Regions from separate parts of the Kocuria sp. PD6 genome, predicted to be linked through region 1. Evidence: riboswitches for the same ligand, from Rfam matches in the RefSeq annotation. Region 1 holds a riboswitch; each other region holds the start of a gene.
What was found. A riboswitch is a leader RNA that binds a small molecule or an ion and turns the genes downstream of it on or off. The one in region 1 is predicted to bind cyclic di-AMP.

Region 1 (10,257 bases):
CACCAGCTCCGGCAGCACCGCCCACGGCACCGCGGCGTCCTCCACCGGGACCGGCTCCGCGCCGCCGGCCTCGGCCCGGATCCGTTCCACCCGGGCCAGCAGCCGGTCGTGGGCGTCCCCGAGGCAGCGCCGCGGCAAACCATGCTGCTCCAGGTCGGACGGGTCGAGCGGCAGCACGCCCCGCAGCGACCAGCGGAGCAGTCGTGATCTCCGGATCGTCCGGTGCAACCGCTCGGCGGCGGCCCGGGCGGCGCCCTGATCGCCGTGCAGGAGGGCGTCCCGGGCGCGGCGGGCGCCGGATGCCGCGTCCTCGGCCCCGGCCAGGGCCAGCAGCGCCACGACCTGGTCGCACCACACCACCGCCGCCGGCGCGGGACCGGGACCCGGTCCGCCTGCTCCGGCGCCGTCGACCACGGAGGCTTCGGCGTCGACCACGACATCCCCCTGCAGGGAGCAGCGCAGCACGAGCCCGGCCGGCCAGAACGGCAGCACGGGACCGAGCGGAAGGTGGAGCACGTCCATCTCCAGCCCGTCACGGTCCTCCCCGCCCCCGGCCAGGGCGATTCCCCCCGGGGCCATGTCCATCCCGCCGTGGCCGCTGTGGTCCATGCCGCCATGACCGCCGTGGTCCATCTCGCCGTGGTCCATCTCGCCGTGGTCCATGCCCCCGTGGTCCATGCCCCCGTGGCCCATGCCCCCGTGGCCCCCATGATCCACGTCCTCAGGTATCTCGGGTTCCTGCGCCCGCTCCCGCGCGTCCTTCCGGTGGCGCGGGCTATCAAGAAGAAGGGCTGCGGCGTCGTCGAGGGCGGGCCCCACCCCTCCCGGCGAGGTGATGTCGGCGCGGACGCGAGGACCGGGCATCTGCTCCCAGAGCCGGTCCACGAGCTCCGAGAGCTCGGGGCCGGGGACACCGCACACCGCCAGGACGTCCGCGTCCGCTGGTGTCCACGCCGGCCGCCACCCGCGGCGGCGCAGCTGCTGCTCCAGCTCCATGCGGGTAGCCCAGTGTCCCGGGACCTCGACGACGAGGACCTGCGCGGCCCGGACCGCGAGCCGGGCGAGAGCATCGCTTAGGCCCATCGGAAGGCTCCTTCCCGCCAGGCCCAGGCCACGGCGACGAGCAGGGCCCCGAGGAACAGGAACATCTCCACGACCGCGGAGATCCCCTTCTCGATCACGACCACCGCCCACGGATACATGAAGAGCATCTCGACGTCGAAGGCCAGGAACACGATCGAGGCGAGGTACCAGCGGGCGTGGAACCGGGACAGCGCGTGCTCCTGGGGCATCCACCCGGACTGAGCGGGCAGCACCGTCAGCGGGTCGGCCGTGATCACTGCTGTGCGGTGCAGCGCGTAGAGGAGAACGACGACCGACATCGCCACCAGGGCCATGGCCACGATTCCGGAGTACACGACGGTCTCCCCTTTCGCGCGGTCGGAACATGGAAGTCTGTCGTTGATCGGTGGGGCCACCCTAACGGGCGGCCCCACCGATCGCGCCGTTTCAGCTCGGTGATCAGGCGCGGCCGGCGAGCCAGGTGCGGAAGTCCGCGACCTGGGCCTGCTGGGTGGTGATCCCCGAGGTGGCCGCCACGCGCAGCTGCGGGTGCACGGCGCGGGACTGCGGCTCGAGGAACTCGATGATACCGCTGTTGTGGTGTGGAATCATCTTCTGCACGAAAGCGACATCGAAGTCCTCACCGGCCTCAACGGCCGACAGCTCCTCGATCATCATCTGGGTCTCCTCCTCCAGGATCTTCATCTCCTCCTGGGCTTCTGCCGGGACCTGGGCCATGGCCTCTTCAGGGGTCAGCCCGTACCACTCCTCCAACCAGGTGGTGAACTGGTCAATCTGGTGCTGCTGATTGGCGATGATGTTCTCTGCGTGGGTGCGGATGTCCGGGCTGGTCCCGCGCTCGAGCTCCAGCTGGGCCATCTCGATCGCGGCCCGGTGGTGCGGAATGATCTCGGCCAGGAACGTGATCTCCAGTTCCTCGCCCTCCAGCCCGGCCAGGGTCTCACCGAACTCGTAGGCGGTCGGGGAAGTCGGGTCCGGCTGGAGCATCTCCGTCTGACTGTGGGAGGACACCGGGGCGGCCTCCCAGTGGGAGGATGCCGGCGCAGCGGCTCCGCCCAGCAACGCAGTGGCCACAGCGGCCGCGGAGGCGGCGGCCGCGGTACGGCGGCCTAATGAAATGTAGTGCATGGCAGATTCCCTCTCGGGCGATGAGCCGGTCCCTCGATACCAGCTCGGCGGATGCCGGGCGGTCTGTCACCGGGACCATGCGTGCACCGCGGTGAAGCAAACGCCAAGCAGTAGTGGGCGGTATGGGGGGAAGACGGAATCTGCCCCCGTGCAGCTCGTTCGTGCAGGGGCACAGGCCCCGTCTTTTACCGGCAGATGGTGTAAATGGACATCGGCCGGTCAGCGGGTCGATCAGGCGGTGGCGGCGGGGCGGCCGCCTTGGCGGTCGTACCACTCCTCGAGCCAGGTCTGCATCTGCTCGATCTCCTGGTTCTGGACCGTGATGATGTCCTCGCACATCGCGGCCAGCTCCGGGTGCACGGCCTTGTCCACGCACTCCTGAGCCATCACGACCGCCATGTAGTGGTGGTCGATCATGCTCTGTTCTTTCAAGCCCATCCTCTTCCTTTCCTGCGTCAGGTCAGTGTTCGGCCCGTCTCAGCCCAGGGAAAAGATCAGGTCCGCGCAGGCGGCCTCGCAGCGGCGGCAGGCCTCGGCGCACACGCGGCAGTGCTCGTGCTCACCCGCGTGCTGGGCGCACTCGTCGCCGCAGGCCTTGCAGGCGGCCCGGCATGCCTCCAGGACGACCCGGGTGACCTCGGCGTTGTTGCCGGTCTGACGGGAGAGCACACGGCCGGTGCTCGCGCAGATGTCGGCGCAGTCCAGGTTCTTACGGATGCAGGTGCTCAGTTGCGCGACCATGTCCTCGGCCAGGCAGGCATCCGCGCAGGCGGTACAGGTCTGGGCGCACTCGAAACAGGCCTCGATGCACTCCGCCAACTTCTGCTGGTCGATGCCCCCCAGGTCCTTCGGGTAGGTCTCCAGCATCGAGCTCACGTGATGAGTCATGGTTCTGCTCCTTCTCTCATACTGCGGTTCGTGCGGTATATCGATCTGGTGCCGACGGATCTTGCGATCCACCATGTTTCCGACAGTAGCCTTATCAGCGTTGTATCTAAACGGTGATCAACTCCATGTCAGGGCGATGAGCGGGAATCTTCACGGAACCTTCAAGAAGGAGGTCCTGGAACCGTGGGGCCTTCCCTGTCGCGGCGGGCTAGTGAGCTTGTCGGCATGGAGCAGCGCCACGCACGTGGACGCACCCGTGCGGCTGGGCCCGTCCGGTACCGGTTCCGCGCGTCGGGTGGCAGCCCCAGACGGGAGCGTGCGAACGTGGCGGACACCTGGAGATGCAGGGGAGGAAACTGTCCCTGTTGGCTAGATACAAGAGGGCTGTGTCTGTGCGGTTTTCCTCCGTGGGGTGACCCGGCCAGCTGATGTCCGCCTGAGCGGCGGAGGACCGAGAAGGGAGCACACCATGCAGGTGGGACTGGTAGGACTGGGCAAGATGGGCGGCAACATGGGTGAGCGGCTGCGCGAGGCCGGCCACACAGTGGTCGGCTACGACACCGACCCGGAGCTCTCCGACTCCGAGAGCCTCACCGCCATGGTGGAGCAGATCGGCACCCCGCCCCGGGTCGTGTGGGTCATGGTGCCGGACACGGCGGTGGACACCGTGATCGACGAGCTGGCCGGCGTGCTGGGCGAGGGCGACGTGATCATCGACGGCGGCAACTCCCGGTGGATCCACGACGCCCCCCGCGCCCGGAGACTGGCCGAACGGGGCATCGAGTACCTGGACTGCGGGGTCTCCGGCGGCGTGTGGGGGATCACCCAGGGCTACGCCCTGATGGTCGGCGGGGACGAGGGTACCGTGGCCAAGGCGCAGCCGATCTTCGACTCGCTCAAACCCGCCGGCGAGTTCGGCTTCGTCCACGCCGGTGAGCACGGTGCGGGTCACTTCGCGAAGATGGTCCACAACGGCATCGAGTACGCGATCATGCAGGCCTACGCCGAAGGCTGGGAACTGCTCGAGGCCGCCGGTCACGTCCGCTCGGTGCGGGAGACCTTCAACTCCTGGCGCGAGGGGTCGGTGATCAAGTCCTGGCTGCTGGACCTGGCGGTGAACGCGCTCAACGAGGACGAGCACCTGGACCGGCTCGCCGGCTACGCCGAGGACTCCGGCGAAGGCCGGTGGACGGTGGAGGCCGCCCTGGACCTCGCGGTCCCGGTGCCGGCCATCTCGAGTGCCCTCTTCGCCCGGTTCGCCTCCCGGCAGGACCAGGCCCCGGCGATGAAGATGATCGCGGCGATGCGCAACCAGTTCGGCGGCCACACGGTCCGCGACGTGGCCGCGGGCCCCGAGCACGTCGAGGCCGCACCCGGTGAGGAGCCGGCCCACCCCGCCGAGCAGTAGGTCCGGCCGTCCCCGCCGCCAACGGCTCGGAAGCGGCCACCCTCACCCCTCTGCAAGGCCTGCGCCATGCCGATCCGCACGTTCACCACGGTCGGCACTGCTCCCGCCAAGGGCCGGCCTTGTCGAGGAATGCCTGCGGGGCGAGGGGATCGCGGATCAACAGCCCGTGACCACGATCGAGGCAGCGGTGACGGCACCGCCCGGCGTCCCCAATCGGCCCCGGAATACTGATCGACCCAGCCACGTGGCAGCCGGCAGCCCAGTGGCTCCGCCGCTGACGAATCTGGCCTCACCAACGACAGCGAAGAACCTGGTTATTCGCTCCCCTCACCCGGGCCATTGATCTACCGGTCCGATACATGGACCCGGAGGAATTTGAAGATCTCGTGAAGAAAGCAGCTCTTCTCACCTGGTCGACACCCTGGGATATGAAGATTTCATGAAGGAAACAGCTCACTCCCCCAGGAAATGCTGGGCGGTTTCGTAAAAAATCCGAGAACACCCTTGAGGGACGCTGAAGCTCCCCCGGGGGGTTCACCTCCCCCCGCACCGCGCGCAGGCCGAAGGATTCCACGGGTAGTGAGGGCAGCGGATCCGAGCTCCCACCGCACTCATCGGCGCGATACCGCAGGTCAGAGCCTCCCCGGGTCGGTCCCGATGAGTGGTGGCACGGGGAGGAAAGACAGCTAGCGGCGCCACCCCGCCGGAACGAATGTGCCCCAGGCGTGGTGGGCTACCGGCCGGTTTGCCGGCGACCGCGCGAGGCCGGCGCAAGCCTTTTCCCGGCACCACAGGGAATATGACCTTTTCGTTATCTAGGCGCTAGTGTCCTCTGCGTGCCGTTGGCTGATCTCATCGGCTTCCCCGGGTGCTTCGCCGAATTCTGCCGGCAGCCGGGGACCCCATCACAGAAATGACTTGGCAGAAGCGGGGGAACCATACCCGGTCCGCACCCGGACCTTGGGGTGAAGCCGCCGGAGCTGCAGGCTCGGCGGCCGGGTGCCTCCCACCCGAACCCGACAGCTCACCTCGTAGGCAAAAGGAGGACCCCTATTCATGGCTTTCTTCACGCGTAGCTCTGCCCGCCACCGCGCCCAGACCCCCTCGCACCTGGTGCGCACCACGACCCTGGCCGCCGCTGTCGGCGCGGCGGTGATCGGCTCCGTCGCCCCCGCTCAGGCCTATGCCGAAGCCCCCGCCACGTCCGGCACCGCATACTCGACCCCCGCGACCTCCCCGGCCCCGGCCGCTTCCCAGGCCCCCGTCACCGTGCAGGCGGCGAGCCTGCCGGCCGCTGGGGCGGCCACCTCGAGTCTGTCCCCCCAGTCCTCGGACATTTCCGAGATCTCCGCCACCTCCGCTGCGGCCGGCGGCCTTGTCGGCACCGCGATGCAGGGCGTCGGTACCGGCTACGTCTGGGGCGGCACGGACTTCGGCGCCTGGGACTGCTCCGGTTTCACCCAGTGGGTCTACGCCCAGCAGGGCATCGACCTCCCCCGCACCAGCCAGCAGCAGTGGGCGGCCGGCACCCCGACCACCGACCCGCAGCCCGGCGACCTCGTCGTCCAGAACGGCGGGGCCCACATCGGGATCTACCTCGGTGGCGGCAAGATGATCTCCGCGCTGAACCCCACCCAGGGCACCTTCGTGCACAGCGTGAATGCCATGCCGACGGTCGGCTACGTCACTTTTCGCTGAGCCAACACGCCGCCCGCCACGAATGCCGCTCGTGGCGGGCGGCGAGTGTGCCCCCCACCTGATCAGCATCCAGGATCGGTCGGTCAGAACCTGAGATGCCTGCATCAGGCCACCGCCGGGGAACACCCCGATTCGGCCCCCTGATGGGCCCGCTCTTGAAGGTTCAGTGAAGATCTACCGCCCAGCCCTCCCAGCCCGGAGAAAGCAACCACGGCGGGGCTACCGTGGACGGATCGGCCCGCCTCGACCCGAGGCTGAGCAGAGCAAACACCACGATGTGCAGGCCCAGCACGGGCTGCTGCGAAGGAGAGGTTCGTCATGACGTCGACGATCAAGCACCTGGCCGCCGGGACGGCCCTGGCGCTGGCCCTCAGCGGTGCCGGGGCGACCGCGGCGGTCGCGTCCCCGACGCACCAGCCCTCCTCCGCCTCCGCACAGACGGGCGCTGAGCGGCACATGAACCACGACCGCCATTTCGCCGTGATGATGGTCCCCCACCACCAGGGTGCCACCGACATGGCCGAGCTGGCCCTGCAGAAGTCCGAGCGTCCCGAGATCCGTGACCTGGCGGAGAAGATCATCGAGGCCCAGACCGAGGAGATCCAGCAGCTGGAAGCAGCGGCCCAGCGGCTGGCCGCCGAGAACACCCCGGGACACCACCACGGCCACGGCCACGGGCACGGCCATGGCGGCCATGGCGGCCATGGTCAGAGCATGAATGCCGACATGCAGGGCGCCATGATGGGCGAAATGGACGGCATGGACGGCATGAGCCTGGAAAAGTTGGCGAAACTGTCCGGGGATGATTTCGACAAGGCCTTCCTCGAAGAGATGATCGCCCACCACCAGGTGGCTCTCGAGATGGCCGAGATGGAGCTGCAGATGGGCACCGACCCAGAGCTGCGAGCCATGGCGGAGAAGATGATCGAGGACCAGCAGGCGGAGATCGAGCTCATGCAGGGCTGGTTGGAGGAGTGGTTCGCGGCCTGATCCAGGACCACGAACTGAGCCCCCACCGGCTGGAACGGGCCGACACCGGGACGTCATGATCCCCGTCGACCCGTTCCAGCCAGTCCAGTGCGGTGATCCCCGACGCGGCACCCGATGGGCGCGCGCCCTTCGCACAGTCAGCAGCACCCCAAACGGTCACCGACCAACCGTAGGTTCGCCAGCGCCGCGTCCTCTTGCCTCAGGACACGGACCCCCTCGCCTGGGGTCTTGCTCCTCCAGCGCGCGCACCGTCACCGAGATGGCCGAGACCACCGGAGTCCCCTCGCTCGGTGGTGGTGGCCGGGTCCCGACCGTGTTGCGTCTGTCCGGGCTCGTGAAGGGGCGACACGCGATCTTCTCCGTGCCTGATAACCCTCTCATCCGCCCGGGGCAAGGGATCGTTAGCCACAGCCACCACCGGTTCACCGGTGAGCCCGGCCACGTCGAGTCCACCCCCCCCCTGTTCCGTTCCGGAGGCCTCAGACACGGTCGCCCTGGGACGCTGGGGCTCGCAGCACAGTCTTCATGTCACAGCGATCAGTACCGGGAGGACAGATGACGGATCCGCTCACCGGACGTGTTCTGGTGGTCGACGACGAGGTCGACCTTGCGCAGCTGGTCGCGGACTATCTGCGCAAGGCCGGGCTGGAGGTCGTGATGCGCCACGACGGCACCCAGGCGGTGGCCGCGGTGCGGGAGTACACCCCCAACGTGCTCGTGCTGGATCTGGGGCTACCGGGGATCGGGGGATCGAGGTGTGCCGTCAGGTGCGGACCTTCTCGGACTGCCACGTGCTGATGCTCACCGCCCGGGATGATGAGGTCGACAAGATCGTGGGCCTGTCGGTCGGTGCCGACGACTACGTGACCAAACCGTTCAGCCCGCGCGAACTCGTGGCGCGGGTCCAGGCCATGCTGCGCCGGGCCCGCACGGGAAGTGTTGAATCCACTACAGCCTTACCGCACGGACAGCAGGCACTGGTGATCGGGAAACTGGTGGTGGATGGGGACTCCCGCCAAGTGCACCTGGCCGGGGAACCGGTGGCGTTGACCCGGATCGAGTTCGACCTGCTCCTGTGCCTGGCTGCCCGCCCGCAACTGGTGCTCTCGCGCCGGCAGCTGGTGGAGCTGGTCTGGGACACCACCTGGACCGGGGACGAACACCTGGTGGACGTGCACATCGGACGGATCCGCAAGAAACTCGGCGACGAAGCCACCAGGCCGACATTCATCCACACGATCCGCGGGATCGGCTACCGGATGGGCACCGGGCGATGAGCACCACCGTCTCCGACCGGACCCGGGCCTGGTCTTGGTCCTGGAGCCCGTTGACAATGCGATTGATGCTGGCCCAGACCGCGGTGCTGGCCATCGGGCTGATCATCGTGGTGATCACCGCGGTGCTGGTCGGGCCGAGCATGTTCTATCACGAGCTCGTCGAGACCGGCCACGCCGATGCGGCCACCGGACTGGTGCACCTGGAGGACGCCTTCCGCTCGGTGAGCCTCACCGCCCTGACCATCGGCGGGCTACCGGCGCTCTACATCGCCGGGATGCTCACCTTCTACCTCTACCGCACGATCGGGCGGTCCCTGACCTCCTTCAGCACCGCCGCCCAGGAGGTGGCTGCCGGCAACTACGACGTGCGTGTCACCTCCACCAGCCTGGGCCCGGAATTCGACTCCCTGGCCGGGTCTTTCAACGACATGGCCGCCAGGCTCGACGCCGTGGACACCACCCGGCGCCAGATGCTGGCCGATCTGGCGCACGAGATGCGCACCCCCCTGGCCAGTCTCAAAGGACATCTGGAGGGCATCGAGGACGGAGTGGTCGAGTGGGATGAACGGACCACCGGCATCCTCTACGCCCAGATCGCCCGGCTGGAACGACTGGCCCGCGACATTCGCCACCTCACCGCCGCCGAGGAAGGCATGACCCACCTGCAGCTGACCCTCCAGGACCCGGGCCAGCTGGCAGCCCAGGCGGCCGCGGCCGTCCAGCAAGACGCCGCCGCTCAGAACATCTCAGTGACCGCCATCAACACCGGCATGGAGGTCACACCAGTGCTGGTCGACCGGGAACGGATGGGACAAGTGTTGGGCAACCTGCTGGAGAACGCACTGCGCCACACCCCATCCGGCGGCGCCGTCACCGTGCGCACCGATCACACCCCGGAAGCGGTCACCCTCACCGTCGCCGACACAGGGGAAGGTATCGACCCCCAGCACCTCCCGCACGTCTTCGCACGCTTCTACCGCGCCCACCCCGGCCGGGAAGCCCACCGCGGCGGCTCCGGCCTGGGACTGGCCATCAGCAAATCCCTCGTCGAAGCCCAGGGCGGGACCCTGGAGGCAACCAGCGGCGGACCCGGACGCGGGACCAGCTTCCGGATCCGCCTGCCCCGCCACACACCCCCGGACTGACCCCAGCACTACCACCAGACCGTGCTGTGACGGCGGCGGGCCGTGCCCGCCGCAGAGAGCACGTCTGCTGCGGCGGGCACGGCCCGTCATGTCGTGGCTACCGGCACACCCTATCCGTGGCTGTCCTTGGCCGGCCGGCCCAGCACCAGCCGGCGGGTGCCTTTCACGCTGGTGCTGACCACCTTCTCCAGCGGTCCCTGCCCCAGGCTCCGGTGCCAAGCCACCGCGAACAGCGCCGCCACCGCCAGGTGGACCATGAACCACAGGTAGGGCAGCTCGTAGTGGGCCTCGAAGGACAGTGCCACCAAGTGGACGGTGTAGAGGGTCAAGGTCATCACGCCCATCGCCGACAGCGGCAACAACCATGCCCCGATCTTCGGGCCGATCAGCAGGAAGACGCCCAGCACCGCCAGGCTCACCCCAAGGCTGGCCGCGATCGCCAGCGGGGTGTTGGTGTGCGGGGTGGCGACCGCCAACCACCACACGGTCTCCGTGGGCAACGAGTCCGGCCCCCAGACCAGCACATCCTCCAGCTCGTGCTCGCCCATCGAGGAGGCATCCAGCAGCCGCTGGTAACCACCCAAGGCATAGAGCAGGACATAGGAAGTGGTCTGGGCGAAGATCGCCAGCCCCACGCCCA
Region 2 (10,257 bases), on a different contig from region 1:
GGCGTCGAACGCGTCCTCGATGTGGCCGAGCATTGCGTTGAGCGAGCCCGAGAGCTGTCCGATCTCGGTCTGGGGGTTGTAACCCTCCATGCGCTGAGAGAGGTCCCCCTCCGCGATCCGGGCGGCCGTGGCCTCGACCTGCCGCAACGGTTGGAACGCCCGGGTGACCATGACCCAGCCCACGGTCATGGCCGCGAGCAGGGTGGCCAGGCCGAAGCTGAACGTCAGCAACCCCACGCCGGAGATGATCGCGTTGGTGCGGTCCAGGGGTTCGGCCACGACCACGGACATGTCGAACGCCGTGAGCTTGGTGGGCACCACCCGCCACTTGCGCTCGGGAGCGCCCACGGATCCCACGGTCTCCGCCTGGCCGTCGTGGGCCATGACGTAGTCCAGGGTCATCCCGCTCAGATCTGGACTCGAGCTGCCCGGGGACGTGCCGGTACCGCTGCGAGCGCTCGCCACCACGTTGCCGTTCTGATCCAGCAGGTACCCCGAATTGGGCACCGGTGTGGTCACGTCACCCTGCAGCGCTCCCGTGAGCACCGGGGCCACGGTGTTCACGGACCCGCGCAGTTCCTGGTCCATGCTGGTCACGAGCGAGTCGCGCAGCACGGACACGGCCACGAGCGTGGTCACCGAGATGCTGATGGCCAGCAACAGCCCCGTGAGGGCCATCAGCTGGGAACGCAGGGATGCGGAGCGGAACCGGCGGGTGAGGACGTTCAATGGTTCAGTGGCGCTTGTCCGCCGAGCGCAAGAGGTAACCCACGCCGCGCTTGGTGTGGATCAGGGACGGCTGCTCGGGGTCGTTGTCGATCTTGCGGCGCAGATAGGAGATGTAGGACTCCACGATGGAGGCGTCCCCGTTGAAGTCGTACTCCCACACGTGGTCCAGGATCTGGGCCTTGGACAGCACCCGGTTGGGGTTGAGCATGAGGTAGCGCAGCAGCTTGAACTCGGTGGGGGACAGGTCGATCTCGCGCCCGCCGCGGAAGACCTCGTGGGCGTCGTCGTCCAGGACCAGGTCGTCCACGCGCAGCCGGGAGTCCTCCTCCTCGAGCGGCTGGGTGCGGCGCAACACGGCGCGGATGCGGGCGACGACCTCGTCCAGACTGAACGGCTTTGTCACGTAGTCGTCACCGCCCACGGTCAGGCCGGCGACCTTGTCGTCGGTGTCGTCCTTGGCGGTGAGGAACAGGATGGGGAAGTGGCGTCCGGCGGCGCGCAGCTTGCGGGTCACGGAGAATCCGTCGATGTCCGGGAGCATGACGTCCAGCACGGCGAGGTCAGGGTCCTCGGCCTCGGCCTTGAGCAGGGCGTCCCGGCCGTTCGCCGCGGTGACCACTTCGAAGCCCGCGAATCGCAGGGAGGTGGCCAGCAGTTCCAGGATGTTGGGTTCGTCGTCGACGACGAGCAGTTTCGCTTCGGGTGTTTTCGTGTTCACGCCCGTCAGTATCTCCGAGTTTCCTGAATGGATTCTGTTCTCCGGCCGTCCGTTATCTGGAAGGACGGCGACGCCGCTGCGCGCGCCTCAGCGGGCCGAGCGCCGCCGCGCGCCCCGCAACAGTTCCACGCACATCAGCAGGAAGGCCACGGGGAGGAAGATCGCGGGGAAGACCGTGAACCCGCCCCAGATCACGTGCCCGCCGGCGGCCGCCACGAGCACCGCCACCAGCGACAGCACGCACACGAACGCGAGGACCAGTGTGACGACGAGCAGGGGGGACATGCCCCGGCGAGGGCTCGGGGAGGTGCGGCCGGATGCGGTGGGAACGGTGGGTTCGGACATGGTCCTCACGGTAGCAAGGACCGGTTACGCGGTGGGTTGAATCCGGACCCGGGGCGATCATGAGGGGGCTAAACTATTGACTTCGCGAGCAGCCGGCGTTCCCTCCGGTGGCCGCGCAGACACGGCGACGAGAGACTGAGGTGATCCGCGTGCCCACGGGCAAGGTCAAGTGGTTCGACGCAGACAAGGGTTTCGGCTTCCTGGCCACCGACGACGGCCAGGAAGTGTTCCTGCATTCGTCCGCCCTGCCCAAGGGGGTCACCACGGTCAAGCCCGGGACCCGCATGGATTTCGGGATCGCGGACGGCAAGCGCGGTGCGCAGGCCCTGTCCGCGACCTTACTGAGCAAGCCGCAGTCCGTGGCTCGCAACACGCGCAAGCCCCCCGAGGAGATGGCCGTGCTCACCGAGGACCTCATCCGGTTGTTGGACGGGATGTCCAACGGACTGCGCCGGGGGCGCTACCCGGACCACTCGCACGGCAAGAAGATCGCGACCATCCTGCGCACCGTGGCGGATGAGATCGATGTCTGAGACCACCGCGGAGACCGCTCCGCAGCGACCCGCGGGGCGTACACGCACACCCAAGCAGGACCCGGTGCTTACGGGCGCGGTGGATCTCGCGCGGGAGGCTGTGCTGGCCCCCGTGACGGACGCGTCCTCGGTGGGGGAACACCTCGGTGTCACCGTGCACGAGGACCGGCTGCTGACCCACCTCTTCGACTGTCGCCTGGCTGGCTACCCCGGCTGGGCGTGGTACGCGACCGTGGCCCGGGCCCCGCGCAGCAAGCACGTGACCGTGTGCGAGACCGGCCTCGTGGCGGGTCCTGATTCCCTCCTGGCCCCGGATTGGGTGCCGTGGGAGGAGCGGATGCAGGCGCTCCAGGAGCAGGAGGCGCAGGACGAGCACGACTCCCCGGCGGAGGGGGACGAGCACCCGGACGACGGGCAGGACTCCGCCGACGCCGAGCACGCCGGTGACGGTGACACCGCACCCGCCGAGGAGACCTCCACCGATGGGGAGACCTCCCGCACCGAGGACGAGTACGCTGCATCGGAAGACGCCGAGGACGGCGCAGCATCGTAGGCAGCGGACCGGCCGCCGCCCCCGGGACCCCGCCGCCGGCGGTCCCGGAGTCGGGGATGTTTCGGTCCCTGCGCATCCGTAACTACCGTCTGTGGTTCACGGGTGCGCTCGTGTCCAACGTGGGTACGTGGATGCAGCGCACCGCCCAGTCATGGCTCGTGTTCGATGAACTGACCGATCACGACGCCACGGCCATGGGCGTGGTGATGGCCCTGCAGTTCGTTCCGCAATTGCTGCTCGCCCCCTACGCGGGGGTGCTCGCGGACCGCTACGACCGGCGCCGGATCCTTGTGATCACGCAGGGTGTCATGGCGCTGCTGGCCCTGGGGTTGGGCATCCTGTTGCTCCTGGACGTCGCGCAGTTGCCCACCGTGTACGCGTTCGCGCTGGGCCTGGGGATCGTCGCGACGTTCGATGCCCCCGTCCGGCAGACGTTCGTCTCGGAGATGGTCCCGGACACCCACGTGTCCAACGCAGTGGCCCTGAATTCCACATCGTTCAACTCGGCGCGGTTGATCGGTCCCGCGGTCGCCGGTGTGCTGGTCGCCGCCGTGGGCACGGGGTGGGTCTTCATGATCAACACCCTCACGTTCGCCGCGATGATCTGCGCGATCGTGCTGATCGACGCCGCCAAGTTGCGTCCCGCTCCACGCGCGCGGCGGGCACGCGGGCAGATCCGGGAGGGCATCGGCTATGTGCTCCACCGCCCGGACCTCGTGGCGGTCATGAGCACGATCTTCATGATCGGCACGTTCGGGATGAACTTCGCCGTGTTCCTCGCGGCCATGGGTGGTTCCGTGTTCGGGCGCGGCTCCGAGGAGTTCGGCGTCCTCAACTCGATCCTGGCAGTAGGCACCCTGACCGGGGCGTTGCTCTCCGCCCGCCGCGCGCGGGCGCGGTTGCGCTACATCTTCTTAGGCTGCGTGGCCTTCGCGATCACGTGCCTGGGTGCGGCCACCGCCCCCACGCTGTGGGTTTTCGCGCTGTGGCTGATCCCGTGCGGCATCGCGTCGCTCACGATCATGACCACCGCCAACGCCTATGTCCAGACGACCACCGCACCCGCGATGCGCGGGCGCGTGATGAGTCTCTACATGGCCATCTTCATGGGCGGTACGCCGATCGGCGCACCCACCGTGGGGTGGCTGACCGACACGCTCGGGGCGCGGTGGGGCATGGGTGCGGCGGTGCTCGCCGGGGTCGTGGGCGCGCTGATCGGCGCGTGCTTCGCGTGGCGACTGCGCCGGGAACGGCAGCTCGCGACGTCGTCCACGGCGGCTCCGGGGACGACGTCGCGCGGCTGAGTCCGCTCAGTCCAGGCCGTTCGCCACGGCCCAGTCGATGCACTCCAACAGGGCGCGGACGTCCTCCGACGGTACGGAGACGAACGTGGCGATCCGCAACTGGTTGCGCCCGAGCTTGCGGTACGGCTCCACGTCCACCACGCCGTTCGCGCGCAGGACGGCCGCGATCCGGGCGGCGTCCACCGCGTCGTCGAAGTCCACCGTGCACACCACGGGGGAGCGGTGCTCGGCCAGCGTGACGAACGGGGCGGCGACGTCGCTGCGTTGCGCCCAGTCGTAGACGAGCCCCGAGGTCTCCGCCGTGCGGCGGGATGCCCAGTCCAGACCGCCCTGGGCGTTGAGCCAGCCCGCCTGCTCGTTGAGCATCACGAGCCCCGCGAGTGCGGGGGTGTTGTAGGTCTGGTGCTTGCGGGAGTTCTCCACGGCCGTGGCAAGGGACAGCACGTCCGGGATCCAGCGACCGGACGCGGCGATGCGCTCGACCCGCTCGAGCGCGGCGGGGGAGAAGGCGGCGAACCAGATCCCGCCGTCACTGCCGAAGTTCTTCTGCGGGGAGAAGTAGTAGACATCGGTCTGAGAGAGGTCGACCGCCATCCCACCCGCGGCGGACGTCGCGTCGATGACCGTCAGAGCGCCGTCGTCCGCGTGAACGCGCTGTACGGGCATGGCGACGCCGGTGGAGGTCTCGTTCTGGGGCCACGCGTAGACGTCCACCCCGGGCGCCACGCGAGGCCCCTCGGGGCGCGAACCGGCCGGGGCCTCGATGACCACGGAGGGTTCGAGAAACGGTGCGCGATCCGTCACGTGCGCGAACTTGGCGCCGAACTCCCCGAAGCTGAGGTGCTCGGCGCGCCGGGACACGAGGCTGAAGGCCGCGCTGTCCCAGAAGGTGCTGGACCCACCGAGACCCAGCACGATCTCGTACCCCTCGGGCAGTGCGAAGAACTCGGCGAGGCGCTCCTGCACCTGCGCTACCAGGTTCTTGACCGGGGCCTGGCGGTGGGACGTACCCAGCAGTGTGCTGCCACCGCGTTCGAGCGCGGCCACCTGCTCGGCCCGCACCCGGGACGGGCCCGCGCCGAAACGGCCATCCGCGGGCAACAGGGACGGGGGGATCACGGGCATGCTGGTCACGAAGGCTCCTCTGGCGGGCGGTCGGGTGTGTCCCCCATTGTGCCCGCCCGGGGAGTCGATGGCGCGTTCGAGACGCCTGCCATCAGGACACCCACTGGCTATAATTATCCTGAATCATTCAGACTAGGCTGAACGGCAGCCCCCATCGGGGGTCGTTGACCCGCGCGCTGTGGTGCGCAGAAATCTGAGGACGAACCATGAGCGGCGATCTGATCGACACCACCGAAATGTACTTGCGCACGGTGCTGGAGCTGGAGGAAGAGGGGATCACCCCCATGCGAGCCCGCATCGTGGAACGCCTGCACCACTCCGGCCCCACCGTGTCTCAGACCGTCTCCCGCATGGAGCGCGACGGCCTGCTCTCGGTCGCGCCGGACCGCTCCCTGCAACTCACCGAGGCCGGGCGCACCACCGCTGTGTCCGTGATGCGCAAGCACCGGCTCGCCGAACGACTCCTCGCGGACGTGGTGGGCCTGGACATGGCGCACGTCCACGAGGAGGCCTGCCGCTGGGAACACGTGATGAGTGAGCGCGTGGAACAGCGGCTCGTGAACCTCCTGGGGGATCCCGAGAACTCCCCGTACGGCACGCCCATCCCGGGGCGGGGCGAGCACCACGGCACCGGTGCCGCGGCTGAGGTCTTCGACGGCCTCACCCTGCTCGAGGTCGCCGGAGCCCAGGACTCCACGGAGTACGTGGTCCGGCTGCTGCCGGAAGTGGTGCAGGCGGATCAGGAACTCATCGAGATGCTCAGCTCCGCGGGCATCCTCACGGGCTCCAGGGTCACGGCCGAGATCAACCCCGGGGATGAGAACCGGGTCGTGGTGACCCGGGTCGATTCGGGAGTGTCCCTGGACCTGGACTCCGCCACCGCGCGCGCCATTCGGGTGGCCGCCGCCGAAGCCTGATCGCCGCTGCGTCTCTCCGCGGTTGCTTCCGGTGACGTCGGAACGCGACGCGCCGTGATCTTCGAGAAGTTGACCGTGATCTCCCGACGGTGTGGACAATCACGGGTGATCGGCGCGGTTTCGACCTTCGCTCACTGGGTGAGCCCCGTATCACCGCAGGTCAGGGGGCTTTTCCGTGGTGTGGGCTTTCGAGCGGGCGGCGTGCTGAGGCGGCCGATTGATATCGACGGTCGTGGTAATCCACGGTGATTCATAGCGACCGATGCCCGATGCGTGACCGGCTGTAATCAAAACGTGACATTTTCGTTATCCATCCTGTACAGTCATGCCCGTGCCGATCACTGGTCGGATCGCCACTCCCGAGCGTTCGCCGAGTTCTGCCATGCGCTCCGGGACCCGTACACAGAACATCCGCATGGCAGAAGCGGGGGAACCACTTCCGGGCTCGTTGCAATCCCACGGGTCCTTGGGGTCAAGCCAGCACGGCACCTAGGTGCGTGCGGCCGGATGTCTCCCATCCGAACCCGACAGCTCACCTCGTAGGCGCAGGGAGGAACACACATGTCTTTCATGAAGCAGAACTCTGCCCGGCACCGCGCCGAGACGAAGTCGCACCTCGTGCGTAACACCACTATCGGTACGGTCGTCGCTGGTGCCGCCGTGGTCGGCCTCGCGGCCCCCGCGCAGGCCTCGAGCGGCCTCGTCGATCTGGGCTCCACGGCTTCCTACGGCTACCAGGCGTCCACCTCCTCGGTGCAGGCCTACAACGCGTCGTACACCATGCAGACCACCAACACCGGGGGCTCCGCCGCCAGCGTGAGCACCCAGTCGAACCACTCCACGGGTGGTCTGGTGGGCACCGCCTACCAGGGCATCGGCGGCGCGTACGTCTGGGGCGGCGTTGGCTTCAAGGCCTGGGACTGCTCCGGCTTCACCCAGTGGGTCTACGCCCAGAACGGCATCAACCTGCCCCGCACCACCTGGGCCCAGTTCGCCGCTGGCACCCCCACCTCCAACCCGCAGCCCGGCGATCTGGTCTCCCAGAACGGCGGCTCCCACGTGGGGATCTACATCGGCAACGGCCAGATGATCTCCGCTCTCAATCCCTTGCAGGGCACTCAGGTTCACTCCGTGAATGCCATGCAGCTGGATGGTTACTACACCTTCCGGTGACCCGGTGACACCGCGCCCGAGCATGATGCGCGGTCCACACCGAGCCACATTGCGGCCGGGTGTACTGGCCGGGTCCCCGGACCTCGGTCGGCACACCGCGCCGGAACCACCTGAAAACCGAACGTAATCTCCCGCCCAAATCCGTGCACCGCTGCTGCGTCCTGACGGATGTGCCGGTCACCGCACACCTCCGTGCCCTGGGTGGACACGAACGTGTTAGGAAACCACACGAATGTCGAACGAAACCGCTCCTCACGCCGCCAAGGGCCTCTTCGCGGGTAAGGCCCGCACCGTCGCCGCCGTCGCGGCCTTCTCAGGTCTGGCCCTCGCGACCACCGTGTCCGTGCAGGCCACGCAGAATGCCTCCGAGCAGGCCCCCGCCGCCGCTGTGTCCGAGGCTCCCGCCTCCGACAACACGGTCTCGGCGGAGCCCGCCGCCAAGGCCGACAAGGCCCAGGAGAACGCCGCCAAGGAGCAGAAGGCCGCGAAGACCGAGAAGGCGCAGCCCGCCGCTCAGCCCTCCGTGGTCCAGGCCGCTCCCGTGGCCGACGTGACCCCGCTGCAGGCTCCCGCCGTTCCGGCTGCAGCCCCCACCGTCGTGACCGCTTCCGAGAACGTCACCTCGGTCGCCGAGCAGGCTCCGGTGGCCCAGGGCCGCCATGCCGCTCCCGCCACCGCTCAGACCGTTGCCAAGGAGGCCGCCGCCGAGCAGCGCGCCGCTGTGGCTTCCCCGGTGATCCCGAACTACGCCCCCGCCCAGGGTGCCGCTGCCGCCCAGCCCGCGTCCTACAAGGCTCCGCAGGCCCCGGCCGCTCCGAAGGCGCAGGCTGCCCCCACGGCTCAGGCCGCCACCCAGGTGACCACACAGTCCAACACCCAGGCAAAGGCCGAGGCTGCTCCCGCCGCCACCCAGGTGACCACGCAGTCCAACACCCAGGCGAAGGCTCAGGCTGCTCCCGCCGCCAAGGCCTCCTCCGTGTCCGGCTCCGCGAAGGGCCAGGCCATCCTGGGCGCCGCCGAGGCTCAGCTCGGTGTGGCCCAGGACTGCACCATGCTGGTGACCAACTCCCTCAAGGCCGTGGGCATCAACCACCACGGCTGGCCGGCCAGCTACAAGTCGCTGGGCACCCAGGTCTCCGCGGACCAGGCCCGCGCCGGTGACATCGCCTACTACGCCAACGGCGGTTCCGGCATGGCTCACGTGGCCATCTACGCCGGTAACGGCCAGGCCATCCACGGCGGTTGGAACGGTAACCAGACCGTGAAGACCAGCGCCTACGTGGGCTCCGGCCCCGAGTTCATCCGCGTCGGCTGAACCGGATCGAGTTCGGCACAGCGCTGATCCGCGCGGCGCCACACCTCGTGTCGAGTCGGGACCGGTTGTGTACCCGATCCCGATGAGAACGATGGAGAACGTACGGACCCTGTTGACCGCAGGGTCCGTACGTTTTTTCGTGCCCGGAACCCGGAACCCGGACGTGGACCGGCAGCGGTGATCACTCGGCCCTCCTAACACCCGACCCCCGTCGTGCAGGCGTCGATCGCGGATCGGCCCCAGCGATCGCGCAGCCGCGGCCCGTAGAATGGACGCCATGCCCTCCGATCTCTCCACCGCCGCACGCACCCCGCAGGACCAGGAATTCACCTACTACGCCGTGGGCATGGTTGCCGGTGCCATCCCGGGGATCGTCGTGGGGTTCATAGTGGCCGCGTTCGTGGGTCACGCCGCCATGTGGTTGTCGGTTTGCGGTGGCGTGGGGATCATCATCGGCCTCGTGGTCGCCACGGTCGTCTTCCGGCGACGCCGCGCGGCCGCCCGGGCAGCCCAGCCCACCTCGCCCGTAGCGCCGGGCGACGACGTCGCCGATCACCGCAGCTGAGCCCGTCCCCCCCCCGGGGACCCGGCACGCCGCTGTCGGCCCTCGTCGCAGACCCACCCACCGGAGAGCCGGGTCGACGTCGCTGGGTATTCGTACGGGTCCGCGTGGCCGTCCAGCCCGGCCCCGAGCTCCACGCGGCGGTGAGTTCTCTCCGTCCCCCGTTACTTCCAATCGACCTCGAAGGTCGGCTCAGGCCGCGATCAGCTGCGTGATCTCCCGTTCCAGGTTCTCCCGGGCGCGGGCCTCCCACAACGTCACCGCACGAGGATCGTGGAACAACGTGTCTTTTTCCAAGAGTCCGCGCAGGATCTCGGCGCGGCCCGCCCTGAACTGCTCTTCCGGGACGTGGGCGTACTCGCGGCGCACCGTGGTCCGATACCGCTCGTACTCGTTCTCGCTGCCGCCCAGCACGGACAGGTCCGCGTCCACGAGTCGACAGGCGTCCACGTCGCTCGGATCCGGGCGGTGGTCCACGGTCACGAGCACGAGCTCCGCCACGCGGCGCCCGATGGCCGCGGGCCACTCCGGGCCTGAGAGTCGTTGCCGGGCCAGCTCGGCGGAGTCCCGTTCGTCCTGACCTGCTTGCCCGTCATGCACGGCATCGTGGAACCACGCGGCGAGCACGAGCTCCGCGCTCGGGGCGCCGTGGGTGAGCCGGTCAATGCCTTCCAGCACGTTCAGCAGATGCGAAGGACCGTGGTAGACGCGGTGCGGTTCGCTCCAGCGGGTCAGCAGCTTGGCACCCAGGTCGGGATGCTCAGGGAAGTGGTGCGCCCAGCGGCGCGTGAGGGTCACCGCGAGCTTGGCCGGGCGGCGTCGTGCGGGGACCCGCAGGCCACTGTGGATCAGGACACGGACGAGTTTCTTGCCGTCTACAGCGAGGGCACCCGCGGCCACAGCGTCAGCGTGGCGGTGCGCGGGGACGTCGTAGTGGTCGCGGTCGAAGGCACGTTCCGAGACCCCCAGGGCGCGGGCGAACT
Region 3 (10,257 bases), on a different contig from region 1:
CCCCCGGCGTCTGCCCACCCGATGAGTCCCGCAGCGCCCAGGGATCCTCCCCGGCCGAACCTGGGGCCGAAAACCTTCCCGCGAAGGCCGCCCCTGGGGCGGTCCTGTACGAGGAACGGTTGTCGGCCGCGTGGTGGATGTGGTTGCTCGTGCTCTTCGCGGGCCTGGTGGGTTTCATTGCCCTGGCCCCGATCAACATGTGGGCCGGGACGGCCGTCGGGGCCGTGGTCGCCGGCGGCACTGCGGTGGCGTTGATTGTTTCGAGCACCGGGATCGTGATCACCGGGGAGTCGTTGCAGGTGGGGCGGGCCCGTATCGAGCGTCGGTTTGTGGGCGAGGCCGAAGCGTTTCGCGGCAGCGCCGTGCAACGGGTGCGGGGCCCCGAGCTTGACGCCCGCGCCTACATGAACTTCCGCGTCTCCGTGGGCCCGGTGGTCCGCATCCAGATCACCGATCCCGTGGATCCCACCCCTTATTGGTTGACCTCGACCCGTCACCCGGAGCGCATCGTCGAGATCCTCTCCGCCGGCTGAGACCGGCGTCCTGTGAGGGGCTCGTCCGGTGACCAGCTCTCAGAGGCTCCGGAGAGTATTGAGGATGGTGATGGGTGTCACCCAGATGGCCTCGGCTTCCACCGGGGCCAGATCGATCGCGGTGTGCTGGTTCCCCGGTACACCGGTGGTTCCGCTGGCTCCCTGGGCGATGACACGAAAAGGCCCGCCCGGCACGAGGCCGCAGGCGCGGAACCGGGTCAGGAGTTGCGGGTCGGCATCAGAGAGACGAACGATCTCGTATCGTCCCGGCCTCGCCCTGGTGAGCCGGGTGGTGTTGAGTGGGCGGCGGGTGCGTCCCTGCGCGGTGGGGATCGGGTCCCCGTGCGGATCGGCCGTAGGCCGTCCCAGCTGGGCGTCGATGCGCTCGATCATCGCGTCGGAGACGGCGTGCTCGAGACGTTCGGCCTCGTCGTGGACCTCCTCCCACGGATACCCCAGGGTGGTGACGAGGAAGGTCTCCAGCAGTCGGTGCCGGCGCACCATCGCGACCGCGTACGCGCGCCCCTGCGGGGTGAGGGTGACGGGTTTGTAGGGCTGGTACTCGACGAGCCCCTGGGCGGCCAGTCGCTTGACGGTGTCGGTGACGTTGGGGGCGGAGGTCCCCATCCGCGCCGCCAGGGCTGTGGTGGTGATCGGCGGGTCGCCCCATTCGGTGGCCGACCAGATCGCCTTGAGATAGTCCTGGGCGACCGGGGTGATCTCACTCAAGTCCATGGGATCCACGCTACCGAGTGCCGCGCCGGAGCTGCCGGGCCCACTCAATCGGCCCCGGTGGCGGTCAGGATGATCAGCGCCAGATTCAACGACACGATCAGGGCCACGACCACCCAGGCGGCGACAGTCAAGGCCACCTTGTTCACGAAGGCGCCCATCAGATCCCGGTTGCTGCTCAGTCGCACCAACGGGATCAGGGCGAAAGGGATGCCCAGGCTCAGCAGCACCTGGGACAGCACCAGCGCCCAGGTCGGGTCCACCCCGACGGCGATGATGACCAGGGCCGGGATCAGGGTGATCAGCCGGCGGGTGAACACCGGGATGCGCACGTGCAGCAACCCGCCCATGATCGCTGATCCGGCGTAGGAGCCCACCGAGGTCGAGGCCAGACCGGAGGCCAGCAACCCGATGCCGAAGGCGACCCCGACGGCCGGGCCCAGGGCGGCGGTGATCGCCGCATGGGCTCCTTCGATGCTGTCGGTGCCGGGCACCCCGGCGAGATTGCCCGCGGCCAAAAGCAGCATCGCGATGTTCACCGACCCGGCCACGAGCAGGGACAGCAGCACGTCCCACCGGGTGGCGGTCAGCAGCCGCGGCAGGGCCTCGGCGGGCACCGAGTGCCCGTGGCGGTCCCGCGCCAGGGCGGAGTGGGCGTAGATGGCGTGGGGCATCACCGTGGCCCCGAGCATGCTCGCGGCCAGCAGGACCGTCGGGGTGCCCTCGAACCGTGGGACGATCCCGGCGACGGCCTCGTCCCACGACACGGGGCCGAAGAACAGGCCGGTGACGAAACCGGCGGTGACGATCGCCAGTAGGCCGGTCACGACGAACTCGAAAAACCGAGGGCCCCGGCGGGTCTGCAGGACCAGCAGCAGCATCGAGATCACCCCGACGATCACGCCCCCGGCCAGCAGCGGGATCCCGAAGAGGATGTGCAGGGCGATCGCCCCGCCGATTACCTCGGCCAGGTCAGTGGCCGCGGCCACCAGCTCGGCCTGGACCCAGTAGGCCAGCCGCCAGCCCCGGGGCAATCGGTCGCCCAGCAACTCGGGCAGGCTCGATCCGGTGACCAGCCCGACCTTCGCCGAGAGGTACTGGATGAGTACCGCCATGGCATTGGCGGCCACCAGCACTCACACCAACAGGTACCCGTACTGGGCGCCGGCGGTGAGGTTCGCCGCGACGTTGCCCGGGTCCACGTAGGCGACCGCGGCCACGAAGGCTGGACCCAACAACCAGGGCAGCGGTTGGCGGCGCACCCACCGCTCTCCTGGGGAAGTGGCGGCAACACCTGTTGAGCCGGTGCGCCCGGTCCCGGTCCTCATAGAAAGTTAAGCTATACGAACTTTCCGGCGCGGGGAATGGGGGCCCGGCCTCGAGGGCTTGGTCATGCCCCCAAACGTGCGCGCGCAGGAGGGGCTGGGCGCCTCGACAGCCGATCACAGGGGCATGGAACTCCGGACGGTGCTGGTCTCCTGGGGTGGGGGAACTGTCGGCCAGTGGTGGGGTCCTGGGTTCAGGGGGTCAGCTCGCCCAGGGGTGCGGGGCGGAGTCGGCCGAGACCGGGCATGAACCGGCCGACATGAGCGGCGTAGGAGGCGTAGGCCTGTCGGTGGGTGCTCAGCAGGTAGGGCTCTTCGACGAGACGGACCTGCAGCTCCACGGCCACCAGCAAGCACAGCCACGCCGCTGCAGTGACCACGGTGGGCACCAGGAGGGTCAGGCCGGCCAGGGTGGTGAGCATCGCGGTGAAAATCGGGTTGCGGACCACGGCGAAAGCCCCGGTGGTGACCAGCTCGGTGCGTTCGGTGGCGTCGACACCCACCCGCCAGGAGGCGCCCATGCCGGCCTGGGCGGCTAGTACACCGAGGAAACCCACCACGGTGACGACCGCCCCGGCCCAGGACAGTGCTTGCGGGAGCCGGGGTGCGGCCACGGTGCCGGTGAGGGCCAGGACGGGCCCGGCCGCACCGAGAACCAGGGCGGCCGCGAACAGGATCCCGCCCCACCACTCGGGCGAGCCGGGCGCCCCGCTCACCCCGCGGAAGCCGCTGGAGCCGGTGCGGCGCCGGTGGATCCACGACCGCACACCGAAGGCGGTCACCAGGCCGGCCAGGTACAGGCCCAGCGCCAGAGCCGGGGCCACTTCCGACATCATCACGGTCCTCCTCGATCCGGCAAACGCAGCACGCCCCGGGTGACCCGCTGGTGCGCCCGAGGAGTGCCAGCAGGCCACCCCTCAACAGTACACAGAAACCTGTACCGTAGGGGGGATGACCGCGGTGACCCCCACCCATACTTCGGCCCTGTCCCGGTTGGGCCATGCTCTCTCGGACGGGACCCGGACCCGGATCCTGCTGTCCCTCCGAGACGCCCCGGCCCGGCCCTCGGAACTGGCTCAGGCCCTGGGGGTGTCCAAGCAGGTGATCTCCAACCAGCTGGGGTGCCTGCGCGGGTGCGGGCTGGTGACCTCCACCGCCGAGGGGCGCAGCACCTGGTACTCCCTGGCCGATCCCCGCCTCGGGGCTGCCCTGGGGGACCTGCTGGAGCTGGTGGTCACCGTGGACCCGACCTGCTGCTCCCCGGAAGGATGCACCTGCACATGACCTCCCTGACCCTGGACCCCAAGCCCATCGCCGATGCACGCCGGGCGGTGCTGCACCGCAGGGTGCGCTGGATCGTGGCCGGCACCATCACCTACAACGTGCTCGAGGCGGTCATCGCCCTGACCGCCGGCACCATCGCCTCCTCCTCGGCGCTGATCGGCTTCGGCCTGGACTCGATCGTGGAGGTCCTCTCCGCGGCGGCGGTGGCGTGGCAGTTCGCCGCCCCGGACCCGCACCGACGGGAAAAGGTGGCGATGCGGGTGATCGCGTTCTCCTTCTTCGGCCTGGCTGCCTTCGTCACCGTCGATGCGATCCGCGCCCTGCTCGGGGCCGCCGAGCCGGAACACTCCCCGGTCGGGATCGCCCTGGCCGCGGTGAGCCTGCTCATCATGCCGTTCCTGTCCTGGTTCGAACGCCGCACCGGCCGGGAGCTGGGCTCTGCTTCTGCGGTGGCCGATTCCAAGCAGACCCTGCTGTGCACCTACCTCTCCGCCGTGCTGCTGGTAGGCCTGGTGCTCAACAGCACCCTGGGCTGGTCCTGGGCCGACCCGCTGGCTGCGCTGGTGATCGCCGCCGTGGCGGTCAAGGAGGGGCTGGAGGCCTGGCGCGGAGACGCCTGCTGCACTCCCGTTGCGGTCCTCACCGCCGAGGACGGTGCACACTGCGGTGGATGCGGTCCCAACTGCGCCCACTGAGCACGGTCGGCACGCGTCGGCGCCCCGAGACGAGGACGCCGGGGCGCACGGCTTCTCAGGAACCGAGGTAGACGGAGATCGCGGCGAACAGCGCAACTCCGCCGGTGAGCAGGATCGGTCCCGGCACGCTGGTGTCGCCTTCGTGGGCTTGGTCGGGCATCTCCTCGACCACAACGCTGGCTAACGTTCCGCCAGTCAGTGCGAGCATGGACAGAGCCCAAATTTCCGGGGCTTGATGCAGCGCGAAATATCCCAGGATGGCCGCGGGCTTCGCTCTCGATCCACCCGCCGCGCCTTTTGAAGTGGCTCCTGTCCCCACCGCTGTGTGGGCGACGACTCCCCGCGCAGCGTCCACGCACCAACAAGCCACCTCACTCAAAGCGCAGAGCGCCCCGCCTTTCTCGGGAAATTAACAGGAAAAAGCCGACAACAATTCAGGTCTTCATCAAGCCTTGACCACTTCTTTACGATCTCTATACATTCCCGAATCGGATTGTGATTGTTTCGTAATCTCCTTGTACTCTTCAGTGCGTGCCGACCACTGATCCTGTCGGCGCCCTCGTGGCACATCGCCGAGTTCTGCCGGTGCTCGGGGTTCCTGAAGAGAAATCGCTTGGCAGAAGCGGGGGAACCATTACCGGTCCCGGTGTACCGGGGCCTTGGGGTTAAGTCTCAGAGCGCGTGCGTTCTGCGGCCGGGTGTCTCCCACCCGCATCCGACAGCTCACCTCGTAGGCAAAGGGAGGAACTCCACCATGTCGCTTTTCAAGCAGCACACTGCCCGTCACCGCGCCCAGACCTCCTCGCGCGCCGTGCGTACCACCACCGTCGTCGCCGCCGCCGGCGCAGCGCTGGTGGGCTCCATCGCTCCGGCCCAGGCCTACGCCGAGATCCCCGCCGCCTCCGGGTCCTCCTATGCGGCTCCGGCCTCGGCGATGGCCGATCTGGCCTCCTACACCACCCCGGCCCCGGTCGCCGCGCAGCCCGCCGCCCCCGTCGACCAAGCCCCGGCCCCGCAGCAGAGCGCCGCCACCTCGAGCGTGAGCCCGCAGTCCACCGCCATCACCGAGATCGCCCCGGCCGCCGGCGGCATCGTGGGCACGGCCATGCAGGGCGTGGGCACCGGCTACGTCTGGGGCGGGACCTCCTTCGGGGCCTGGGACTGCTCCGGATTCACCGGCTGGGTCTACGCCCAGAACGGCATCGACATCCCCCGCACCAGCTTCCAGCAGATCGCCGCCGCCACCCCGACGTCCAACCCGCAGCCTGGTGACCTGGTGTCCCAGAACGGCGGCAACCACATCGGCATCTACATCGGTGGCGGCAAGATGGTCTCGGCGCTGAACCCGACCCAGGGCACCTTCGTCCACTCCGTCAACGCCATGCCCGTCGACGGGTACTACACCTACCGGTGAGTCTCGCCGATGTGGTGAAGGCCGGCCGGTGGGCTCATCCGTCAGGTGCGGAGTGCCCCGCCAGGATCATCGTCGATGGACCGCATGGGTGCACTCGGATGGACCGCATGGGTGCACTCCGCAGCTGTAGCCGCAGACTCGAACGATTGCCACGATCCTGTCGATGTGCACACGCCAGCGAATCGGCACACGGGGAGCAGTCCTGCGGAGAGGATCGGAGAGTGCTCATGGCCTTGCCCTGTCTTCCGCTGGACGCGGGCAGTGCTTATCCTGCTCCGCCTCGGCATTGGAGCGAGAGCCCTTAGGGTGCAGCGATGGCTCGGGGGACGGGGATGCCGCAGTGGCGGACGGCACCCCCGTCCGCCCTCACCGTATGAATACGAGCTGGACATTGCCCGATCATCAAGGGAAGCCCCTCATCTCCTTTGATACAGATTCTGCTGTACGGTTATTGGATGAGGATCTTGTCCCCGGTCGCGGCGATGTCCCGTTTCGGCAAAGCACTGGCCGATCCCACCTGGGCCGCGGTGCTGCTGCAGCTGCAGCAGGGCCCAGCGGTGCCCTCGGAACTGGCGGCCCGGATCGGGGTGAGCCGGCAGATCGTGTCCAACCACCTGGCCTGTCTGCGCGACTGCGGGTTGGTCGTGGGCGTGCCGGTGGGGCGCAACGTGCGCTATGAACTCTCGGACCCCAAGCTGGCCCACGCGTTGGAGGACCTGCTGGGCACTATCCTCACCGTCGAACCGGTGTGCCGGTGCGGGACACCCGAGTGCGCCGCCGAGGCCCTCGCCGATGACGCCACCACCCAGGAGATTCCGGTATGAGCGGCGAGCACGATCATTCCCACGCCGGCGCCGGGCGGAGGGGGAAACTGGCAGTGGTGTTCGCCATCACCGCCACGATTATGGTCGCCGAGATCATCGGTGCGGTGGTCTCGGGCAGCCTGGCGCTGCTGGCCGATGCCGGGCACATGTTCACCGACTCGGCCGGGCTGCTCATCGCCCTCACCGCCGCGACCCTGGCGCTGAAACCGGCCACGGACAAACGCACCTGGGGGTACCAGCGCGCCGAGATCGTCGCCGCGGCCGCCCAGGCCTCGGTGCTGCTGGCTGTGGGCGGGTTCATCGCCGTCGAAGGGGTGCGCCGGCTGTTGGAGCCCCCCGAGGTCGAGTCCACGGCCATGCTGTGGTTCGGGGTGGTCGGGCTGGTCGGCAACATCATCGGGCTGGTCATCCTCGCCTCGGGCCGGGGGGAGAACCTGAACATGAAGGCCGCGTTCCTGGAGGTGGCCAACGACGCCCTGGGCTCGGTAGCGGTGATCGTCTCCGCGATCGTCATCGCCACCACCGGGTGGACCCGGGCGGATGCGGTCGTGTCCTTGTTGATCGCCGCCCTGATCGTGCCGCGGGCTCTGATCCTGCTGCGCGACACCATCGAGGTCCTGATGGAAACCACCCCGAAGGGCCTGGACCTCGAGCAGGTCCGCACCCGCTTGGAAGCCCTGCCGCACGTGGTCGGTGTGCACGATCTGCACGCCTCGCGCATCGACTCCGACACCCCGGTGCTCTCGGCCCACGTCACCGTCCACGACGGCTGCCTGAACGCTGAGCACGCCGGGGTCGTCCTGGCGGATCTGCAGGCCTGCGTGGCCCGTGACTTCGACGTAGCCATCGAGCACTCCACCTTCCAGATCGAACCGGCCTCCCACCGCCACGATGAGACCCTCCACCCCTAGCCCCCTCCACCGGTACGCCCTGCTGCCGGAGACAGAACGGACACCCCTGTGAGTACTACCGCCAGCCCGCCCACCCCAAAGCAGAAGCCCTCCAAGGCCAAGATCATCGTGTGGGTCCTCCTGGTCGCCGTCGTGGCCGCCGTGGCCATCCCGATCCTCATCGCCCGTGCCAACTCCACCCCCGAAACGGTGCCCCAGGGCCAGGGGCAGGTCGTGCGGGAGAACAGCCGGGTGCTCTCCCAGGCACCGGACGAACAGGCCGTGCTGGTGGAGTTCCTGGACTATGAGTGCGAAGGGTGCCGGGCCGCCTACCCCGTCATCGAGGAGCTGCGGGCCGAGTACGCCGACACCGTCACCTTCGTCCACCGCTACTTCCCGCTGCCGGGCCACCGCAACTCCATGAACGCCGCCCTCGCGGTCGAAGCCGCCGCCCAGCAGGGACAGTACGAGGCGATGTACCAGCGTATGTTCGAGACCCAGGAACAGTGGGGGGAGTCGGCCGAGGACCAGAGCGCGGTCTTCCGCGGCTTTGCCGAAGACCTCGGCCTGGACATGGCCGCCTTCGACGCCGCGGTGGCTGATCCGGCCACCCAGGAGCGCATCGAGCTCGATGTCGCTGACGGTGAGGCTCTGGGGGTGGGTGGGACTCCCACGTTCTTCCTCGATGGGGAAGTGCTCAACCCCGAGTCCCTGGAAGGCTTCCGGGACGCCGTCGAAACCGCAGCCACCGACTGACCCAATGGTCACCCCACCCCACACGCCCACCCCGCCGGTGGTCCTCCCCCCGCCTCCCGGCCCGACGCCGACTGGACGGCGCCGGCGCGCCATGGCTGCCGTCTACATCGGTATCGGGGTGGGGACCTTGGCCGTGCTGTGGGTGGCCCTGGGATCCTCCGGGGCCACCGCGCCCCGGGAAGTGCTCGATCCCGGGGTCCTGGTGCGCTGGGGGTTGCCGCTGGCCACGACCGTGCATCACCTGGCCATGGGCATCACCTGGGCCGGGCTGGTCTTCGCCACCACCGTGGTGCCCCGGTCCACTCCGGTCCCCGGAGCGGGACAGACCAGGGCCGAGCACCCGGCCTTCGCCCGGGCCATGACGGTGGCTGCGGCCGCGGCCGCGGTGTGGACCCTGGCGGCGGTGGCGATCATCGTGCTCAGCTACGCCGACACCATCGGGGCTCCCGTGTCCGGCTCGGCCGAGTTCACCGGGCAACTGGGTTACTACGTGACCCGCCTGATCCCCGGCCAAGCATGGGCCGTCACCGCGGTGGCCGCGGCACTGACCACCACCCTGGCCGTGCTCGTTCGTTCCCCGGCGGCGGTGGCCGCCACCGCCCTGGTGGCCCTGGCCGCCGTCATCCCGCTGTCCCAACTGGGACACGTGGCCGGGGTCGATGATCACAACGGGGCCGTCAATGCTCTGGCCCTGCACCTGCTCGGTGCCGGGATCTGGACCGGCGGGATCATCGTGCTCGCCCTGCTCGCCCCGCTGCTGACCGCCCCCGCCACCGGCCACGGGTCAGCCCGGACCGTGCTGGAACGCTTCTCGGCCCTGGCCGGGGTGGCTTTCGTCCTGGTGGCTGTCTCGGGAGTCATCAACACCGTCTACCGGATCGGTGGCTGGGACGGGCTGGACTCCGGCTACGGGGCGCTGGTGATCGCCAAGACGATCGCCACCGTGGCCCTGGGCGTGCTGGGGTACCTGAACCGCCGGGCGATCACCGCCGGCACCCCGACGCTAGGCCGGGTGTGGCGGCTGATCACCGTGGAGGTCTTCATCCTCTGCGCCGTGATGGCCCTGGGCGTGGCCCTGGCACGCACCCCCACCCCGGTGCCTCTGGAGAGACAACCTGACATCACCCCCGCGGAGATCCTCACCGGCTACCTCCTGCCCCCGCCCCTGAGCTTCTCCGGTTGGTTCACCCAGTGGCGCGTCGACTGGCTGTGGATCGCCGTGGCGATCCTCGCGGCTTGCCTCTACCTGGGCGGGGCCCGACACCTGCGCCGCACCGGCGCACCATGGCCGGTGGCACGCACGGCCGCATTCCTGGCCGGTCTGGTGCTGCTGGTCTACGTCACCTGCGGAGCGATGGCCCTCTACGCCCCGATCCTGTTCAGCGTCCACACCGCCGCCCACCTGCTGCTGAGCTTCCCGGTGCCGCTGCTGCTGATCGCCGGAGCGCCCGGCCGCCTGGCCGCGGCCCTGGTTCCGGTCCGCACTGACGGCAGCACCGGGTGGTGCGAGCTCGCCGCTGCATGGCGCACCTCCCGGGCCGGGGCCCTGCTGGCTCACCCGGCCCCGGCCGGGATCCTGATGCTGGCCGGGCTGGGCGTCTTCTACTACACCCCCGCCTTCGCCGTGGCCCTGCACACCCACGTCGGCCACGAGCTGATGAACACCACCGCCGTGGCCCTGGGCCTGATTTTCGCTACCGCCGCGCTGGCCGCCCCACCGGACCGCAGAGCGGTGCGCACGCAGGCCTTGGTGCTGCTCGCGGTGGCCACCGTGCTGGGGATCTGGGTGGTGTTCACGGCCCTG

Region 2: another riboswitch for cyclic di-AMP. It lies ahead of Q9R22_RS01375 (C40 family peptidase); the one in region 1 lies ahead of Q9R22_RS02915 (C40 family peptidase).
Region 3: another riboswitch for cyclic di-AMP. It lies ahead of Q9R22_RS12875 (C40 family peptidase); the one in region 1 lies ahead of Q9R22_RS02915 (C40 family peptidase).

The regions. Positions count from the first base shown of each region.
Region 1 is NZ_JAUZUS010000002.1:303,365-313,621, reverse strand. It holds gene Q9R22_RS02945 (hypothetical protein) at 1-1,083, opposite strand, end outside; gene Q9R22_RS02940 (NADH-quinone oxidoreductase subunit A) at 1,074-1,418, opposite strand; gene Q9R22_RS02935 (DUF305 domain-containing protein) at 1,522-2,211, opposite strand; gene Q9R22_RS02930 (DUF305 domain-containing protein) at 2,443-2,649, opposite strand; gene Q9R22_RS02925 (four-helix bundle copper-binding protein) at 2,689-3,099, opposite strand; gene gnd (phosphogluconate dehydrogenase (NAD(+)-dependent, decarboxylating)) at 3,569-4,507, shown strand; cyclic di-AMP (ydaO/yuaA leader) riboswitch at 5,372-5,557, shown strand; gene Q9R22_RS02915 (C40 family peptidase) at 5,564-6,205, shown strand; gene Q9R22_RS02910 (DUF305 domain-containing protein) at 6,524-7,195, shown strand; partial or broken gene Q9R22_RS02905 (response regulator) at 7,751-8,472, shown strand; gene Q9R22_RS02900 (cell wall metabolism sensor histidine kinase WalK) at 8,538-9,617, shown strand; gene Q9R22_RS02895 (heparan-alpha-glucosaminide N-acetyltransferase domain-containing protein) at 9,728-10,257, opposite strand, start outside.
Region 2 is NZ_JAUZUS010000001.1:290,035-300,291, reverse strand. It holds gene Q9R22_RS01415 (cell wall metabolism sensor histidine kinase WalK) at 1-729, opposite strand, end outside; gene Q9R22_RS01410 (response regulator transcription factor) at 734-1,447, opposite strand; gene Q9R22_RS01405 (hypothetical protein) at 1,535-1,792, opposite strand; gene Q9R22_RS01400 (cold-shock protein) at 1,942-2,325, shown strand; gene Q9R22_RS01395 (DUF3027 domain-containing protein) at 2,318-2,878, shown strand; gene Q9R22_RS01390 (MFS transporter) at 2,935-4,182, shown strand; gene serC (phosphoserine transaminase) at 4,189-5,307, opposite strand; gene Q9R22_RS01380 (metal-dependent transcriptional regulator) at 5,514-6,224, shown strand; cyclic di-AMP (ydaO/yuaA leader) riboswitch at 6,583-6,782, shown strand; gene Q9R22_RS01375 (C40 family peptidase) at 6,786-7,397, shown strand; gene Q9R22_RS01370 (NlpC/P60 family protein) at 7,630-8,712, shown strand; gene Q9R22_RS01365 (hypothetical protein) at 8,990-9,277, shown strand; gene Q9R22_RS01360 (DUF4031 domain-containing protein) at 9,467-10,257, opposite strand, start outside.
Region 3 is NZ_JAUZUS010000021.1:1,127-11,383, reverse strand. It holds gene Q9R22_RS12910 (DUF3093 domain-containing protein) at 1-533, shown strand, start outside; gene Q9R22_RS12905 (metal-dependent transcriptional regulator) at 573-1,268, opposite strand; partial or broken gene Q9R22_RS12900 (Nramp family divalent metal transporter) at 1,313-2,593, opposite strand; gene Q9R22_RS12895 (isoprenylcysteine carboxylmethyltransferase family protein) at 2,785-3,426, opposite strand; gene Q9R22_RS12890 (helix-turn-helix transcriptional regulator) at 3,542-3,874, shown strand; gene Q9R22_RS12885 (cation transporter) at 3,871-4,569, shown strand; gene Q9R22_RS12880 (hypothetical protein) at 4,625-4,777, opposite strand; cyclic di-AMP (ydaO/yuaA leader) riboswitch at 5,130-5,318, shown strand; gene Q9R22_RS12875 (C40 family peptidase) at 5,324-5,983, shown strand; gene Q9R22_RS12870 (metalloregulator ArsR/SmtB family transcription factor) at 6,439-6,807, shown strand; gene Q9R22_RS12865 (cation diffusion facilitator family transporter) at 6,804-7,718, shown strand; gene Q9R22_RS12860 (thioredoxin domain-containing protein) at 7,767-8,453, shown strand; gene Q9R22_RS12855 (cytochrome c oxidase assembly protein) at 8,545-10,257, shown strand, end outside.